DNA from 2 places in the Dorea sp. ICN-14282 genome. Region 2 is predicted to be linked to the other one. Evidence: predicted binding sites of a transcription regulator. Region 2 holds the regulator's gene; the other holds the start of a gene.

Region 1 (3,168 bases), 240 kb from region 2:
AGATCGATGACACCCGTCAGAATCAGTAAGATTGCTCCAATAATAATTGCAATCACGGAAGTCTCTCCGATGGTTCCCGGAACGGTTCCGATCAGCATATCCATCGTGTCAACTGCTTCGCCGCCCTTTAACAATGCCAAAGGAGTCGGTCCTGTCACACCATCGTAGATAAATCTGGTCATCGGTCCTGTAAAGGAAATCAAAAGGAAACATCTTGCTCCCAATGCCGGGTTCATAAAGTTCTGCCCCAGACCGCCAAACAACTGTTTTACGATCAGAATACCAAACACACTTCCCAGCGCTCCCATCCACCATGGTGCGGTTGCCGGCATGTTCAGTCCAAGTAATAAACCTGTAACCACTGCACTGAAATCATTGATGGTTACTTTCTTATGCATTAATTTCTCGTATATGTACTCTGTCAGGACTGCAGATACCGTTGTGCTGATCAGCATAATCAGCGCAGGCAGTCCAAAGTTCCAAACCCCGAAAGCTGCTGACGGCAGAAGTGCCACAACAACCAAAAGCATAATATTGCTTGAGGTAATCTTGGAACGAATGTGTGGTGAAGATGACATTTTTAATAAATTGTTCTCACTCACGATTGTTCACCTCTTCCAAATTATTTTTTCTTTTTGCGATTTGCCATTGCAATCTTTCTCATAGATCCGATTGCCTGCTTTAACGGACGTTTTGCTGGACATACAAAACTGCACGATCCACATTCCATACATTCCAGACCCTCGCGCTTTGTAAATGCTTCCTCATTATGATGCTCCGCGTAGTCTGCAAGTCTGGATGGAATCAAACGGCTTGGACAGGCTTCTACGCAGCGCCCGCAGTTGATACATGCCGTCGGCTCAAATTTTGCCACCTCGTCTTTGGTAAAGCACAGAATGGAGGAAGATGTCTTTGTCACCGGAACATCCAGCGTAAACATCGCAAATCCCATCATTGGACCGCCGGAAATCATTTTTTCCGGATCCACCTTAAATCCGCCCGCTGCTTCTACAAGCTCTGCCTGGTTCGTTCCAAACGGCACCTTAAAGTTTCCAGGCTCATTGATCGCATCACCACTTACCGTAACAACACGATCCATAGACGGCTTGCCTTCTGCAACTGCCTGGTAAATATTGATCATCGTCTCTACGTTGTCTACCACACATCCTGCATCAGCCGGAAGCATTGCGGAATTGATTGCTCTTCCTGTTGTTGCATAAATCAGCTGACGCTCTCCGCCCTGTGGATACTTGGTCTTAAGCGCAAGCACTTCCATACGCGGTTCATCCTTCGTCAGTTCTTTTAATTTTGCAATACAATCCGGTTTGTTGTCTTCTACACCGAAGATTCCTTTTGCATTGTCGAACAGCTTCAGAACAACCTTCATTCCTCCGACCAGCTTCTCCGGATTTTCAAGCATCCGTCTGTAGTCCGCCGTAATGTAAGGCTCACACTCCGCACAGTTCGCGATTACATATTCGATTTTCTCAGGTTCCTTCGGTGACAGCTTTACTTTCGTCGGAAATCCAGCTCCGCCCATTCCGACTACTCCTGCTTCCCCAATTGCATTCAGGATCTCTTCCTTTGACATCTCGTCCAAAGATTTTACTGCCGGATACTCTACTTCTTCATATTCTCCGTCATTCTCAACTACGATACTGTTAACCGTAGCACCCGTCGGATTCATATGTGGTTCAATTGCTTTTACAGTACCAGATACAGATGCATAAATCGGTGCTGATACGAATCCTCCGGCCTCTGCAATCTTCTGACCTCTCAGTACGCGCTCTCCGACTTCTACAATTGGGCTTGCCGGAGCACCAATATGCTGGGATACCAGATACACCAGATCACCCTGGGGTTTTACTTCGACAATCGCCTTTTCCTTTGCTAGGCTCTTGCCGTCATCCGGGTGGATACCACCCTTAAATGTTAACAATGCCATCCCTTTATCCTTCCTTCCTTTTTACTCTTTAATATACTATACAGGAATATGCACTGTTTTTCCAGTCAATACAGGCAATTCCTTGTATATTTCCATAAACATTTTGTTGTTTTTTTAACAGACAGAAAAGATAGAGGCTGATACGCCTCTATCTTGTATTTCGATCAACATATTCTCTTTTCAGATTATTCTGCTGTATCTTCTTCTCCAACTTCTTCCACGCTTTCTGCCGGTTCTAAAGCTTTCATGCTTAAGCTGATCTTCTTCTCAGACTCGTTCAGATCAACGATCTTCGCTGTAATCTCCTGTCCGATAGCCAGAACGTCAGACGGCTTATCCACATGTGCTCTTGAAATCTGAGACACGTGAAGCAGTGCATCCACACCAGGTGCAAGCTCTACAAATGCACCAAAGTCTGTCATTCTTGCAACTTTACCTGTAATTACAGTTCCTACTGCATAATTCTCTGCTGCATTTGCCCATGGATTTGCCTCTGGGAATTTCAGAGTCAGTGCAACCTTGGTATCGTTAATATCTTTGATCATAACTTCTACCGTCTCACCAACCTGGAATACCTTCTTTGGATTCTCAACGCGTCCCCAGGACATCTCAGAGATATGAAGGAGTCCGTCCACTCCGCCAAGGTCGATAAACGCACCAAAATCAGTTACGTTCTTAACGGTTCCTTCCATTCTGTCTCCAACCTGGATCTTTGCAAACAGTTCTTTCTGCTTCTCTGCACGTTCTGCAACTAACAGCTGTCTTCTGTCACCGATCACGCGGTTTCTTCTTGGATTGAACTCACTGATTACGAATTCAATCTCCTGATCCTGATATTTGTTCAGGTCTTTCTCATAAGTATCAGATACCAGGCTTGCCGGGATGAATACTCTTGCCTCATCGATAACAACGCTTAATCCTCCGCCAAGGATCTGTGCTACAGGAGCTTTCAGAACCTCATGGTTCTCATAAGCTTCTTTCAGTCTCTCGTTGCCCTTCTCAGCAGCCAGTCTCTTATAAGTCAATAATACCTGACCTTCTCCGTCGTTTACTTTCAGTACCTTTGCTGTCATCTCATCTCCAACAGACACCATCGTTGTAAGATCTGCACCTGATTCATTGGTGTATTCACTTCTTGTGATAATGCCGTCTGCCTTATAGCCTATATTTAAGATGATCTCATCCGGCTTAACGTCGATGACCGTACCATCTACGACCTCTCC
Region 2 (3,168 bases):
TTTTATCACGTCCATTCTGGAAGAGCGAATCTCCTCAATCGTTAAGTCTGTAAGCCTTGACATTTCCATCATATGCGGAGTAAATACCAGATCATCCACAGACAATGCATCCAGATATTTTTTGTGAGCGGCGATCAGATTCAATCCATCTGCATCTACCAGACATGGAACACGCACATTTTCCAATGTAGCACGCAGAATCTTTCGTGCCTTCTCCGTCGTCCCGATCCCCGATCCAACACAGACTACATCGGCCCATTTCAAAAGCCTTAAAAGCTCTCCCTGATCATAGAGATCATAGGTTGTGACGATTGCCTCCGGCAGCAGCTGCTGCAGAACCACACGGTTCTCCTCAGCTGTATAGATCTGTACCAGACCTGCGCCTGCCATATAAGCTGCATAAGCATTCAAATACGCCGCTCCTGCCATGCCTTTGCTTCCGGCAATCACAAGAACCTTGCCGTAGGTTCCCTTGTTAGAATCTGCTCTTCTTATCGGAAGAAGCTTTCGATAATCTTCCCGCTCGTAAGCATAGGTAAGATTGGAATCTTTCTCTGCCTTTGTCAGGTCAATTCCAATATCTTCTACAAATACCTTCCCGGCATAACGTTTCCCCGGATACAGTGCAAGTCCCAGCTTGGTTGTCTGAAACGTCACCGTCACATCCGCCTGAAATGCGATTCCCATCACAGCTCCATGATCTGCTGAAATTCCAGATGGCAGATCTACTGAAAATTTCTGTGCATCAGCTTCATTCATCTGTTGAATCACCTGTACGTATCTGCCAATAATTTCCCGGCCTAATCCCACGCCAAAAATGGCATCTACGATGAGACTGTAATCCCCCGGCTCATATCCTTCCAGAATCTGCGTTCCCGTCTCTTTAAGAAGACGCATCTGATGCTTCGTCTCTTCCGTACAGCTGGAGCTATTGCCGACTAGAAATACCGTAACCTCCTTCCCTCTTTCTGCCAAAAGCCTTGCAATCGCAAAGCCATCGCCTCCATTATTGCCCGACCCGCATACCACACAAGGTCTGGATAAATCCATGCCGAGTTCATCCATAACCCTCACACAACTTTCGGCCGCTCGCTCCATCAATGTAAGCGACAAAACCCCTTTCTCCTGTATGGTATACTGATCCGCCATCTTCATCTGACGACTGTTTACCAAATACTCCATCCTGCTACCCCCCCTGTCATATTTTTTATTTCAATGAAAAAAGACGCATAGAGACAAGCCTGTCTGCACATGCCTGTCCTTACACGTCCCTGTGTTGTTCTTGCTTATTTTTGATGTTCTTCGTTATATCGGCTGATATTATATGACAACTGCATAAGACTCTCCGAGAGATGAACATTCTCTACAATCACATTGTCCGGCAGATTCAGGTCAATATGTGCAAAATTCCAGATTGCACGGACACCGTTCTCTACCAGCATATCAGCTACTTCCTCTGCTTTATCTTTCGGAATCGTAAGAGCTGCAATGTCTACCTCATTGTTCGCAACGAAGGATCTAAGCTCATCCATCATCCGAATCGGAACCCCGCGGATCGTCACTCCCGCAAGTCTTGGGTTCACATCAAAGATTCCCTTTAAGATAAAGCCTCTCTTTTCAAAGGCTGCGTAATTAGCCAGCGCCTGTCCAAGATTACCCGCTCCGATAATAATGATATTATGGTCTTCTTCCAGTCCCAGAATCTTGCCTATCTCTGTGTACAGATACTTTACATTATATCCATATCCCTGTTGTCCAAACCCTCCAAAGTTGTTCAGATCCTGACGGATCTGAGACGCAGTTACGTTCATTCGTTTACTCAAATCATTTGAGGAAATTCGTTCTACTCCGCCTTCTAGCAGTTCTCCCAAATATCTGTAGTATCTTGGCAGCCTGCGAATCACTGCCTGAGAAATCCCTCTATCTTCCAATCATCTCACCTTCCATTCTAGAAAACATTATATAGAATTTTCCTTTCAAAGTCAAACTTTAAGTTGTTTTTTCTCCTATTTTCGATATAATAGAAACGGAAAAACAAAGGAGGAAATTATGGTACTAGCATGTCACGGAATTACAAAAGCTTTCGGTGAAAATACGATTGTCACCGATGGTTCTTTTCATATAGAAGACCATGAAAAGGTGGCTTTAGTCGGCCCTAACGGCGCCGGAAAATCCACCCTTTTGAAAATGATTGTAGGTGAACTTTCACCTGATCACGGAGACGTGATCCTTACCAAGGGAAAAACTCTTGGATATCTTGCCCAGCATCAGGACATGTCCGGCAGCGCGACCATCTACGAGGAAGTCCGCCTTGCCAAGGCAGATCTGATCGAAATGGAATGTCAGATCCGCTCCATCGAACAGGAGCTGCCTTCTCTCGAAGGAGAAACGTTATCTGCAAGGCTGGAGACTTACAACCGGCTGATGGCAGAATTCGAACGACAGAACGGTTACGCCTACGAAAGCGAAATCACCGGAGTCCTCAAAGGACTTGGCTTTACGGAAGACGATTTTTCCAAACCTGTATCTACGCTTTCCGGTGGTCAGAAAACCCGGGTATCCTTAGGAAAACTTCTGCTGACCAAACCGGACATTCTACTTCTTGACGAGCCTACCAACCACCTGGATCTTACTTCCATCGCTTGGCTGGAAACGTATCTTCTCAACTATCAGGGAGCGGTTCTTATCGTCTCCCATGACCGCTATTTCTTAAATCGTGTTGTCACCAAGGTGTTGGAAATCGAACTGGGACAACTGTCCACCTATCTTGGAAACTATGCAACATACGCTGAGAAAAAACAGCAGGTTCGAGAAGCAAGGCTCAAAGAATATCTAAAACAGCAGCAGGAAATCAAGCATCAGGAAGCCGTCATTGAAAAGCTTCGCTCTTTCAACCGGGAAAAATCCATTCGCCGAGCCGAAAGCCGGGAAAAGATGTTAGAAAAGATGACTCCTGTAGAAAAACCAATAGAAGTAAATACACAGATTCAACTGACACTGGAGCCTTCCTGTATCAGCGGAAACGATGTACTTAAAGTGGAACATTTAAGCAAATCTTTTCCAAATCAAACGCTGTTCCAAGACATCAGCTTTGAAATAAAACGCGGAGAACACGTTGCCATAATCGGAGACAACGGAACCGGAAAGACAACGCTTCTTAAAATTTTA

What was found. The regulator Rex, encoded in region 2, represses fermentation and respiration genes when NADH is low (regulators of the CRP and FNR family bind a similar motif). The targets are predictions, from matches to a motif close to ATTGTTAANTANTTAACAAT.
Region 1: the regulator Rex is predicted to act here: its motif matches at 2,048-2,067, upstream of rsxC (electron transport complex subunit RsxC).

The regions. Positions count from the first base shown of each region.
Region 1 is NZ_JBBKBH010000001.1:320,003-323,170, reverse strand. Features, by position in the region: gene WKT00_RS01530 (RnfABCDGE type electron transport complex subunit D) at 1-578, opposite strand, end outside; gene rsxC (electron transport complex subunit RsxC) at 623-1,945, opposite strand; gene rpsA (30S ribosomal protein S1) at 2,131-3,168, opposite strand, start outside.
Region 2 is NZ_JBBKBH010000001.1:560,243-563,410, forward strand. Features, by position in the region: gene WKT00_RS02725 (NAD(P)H-hydrate dehydratase) at 1-1,182, opposite strand, end outside; gene WKT00_RS02730 (redox-sensing transcriptional repressor Rex) at 1,287-1,931, opposite strand; gene WKT00_RS02735 (ABC-F family ATP-binding cassette domain-containing protein) at 2,050-3,168, shown strand, end outside.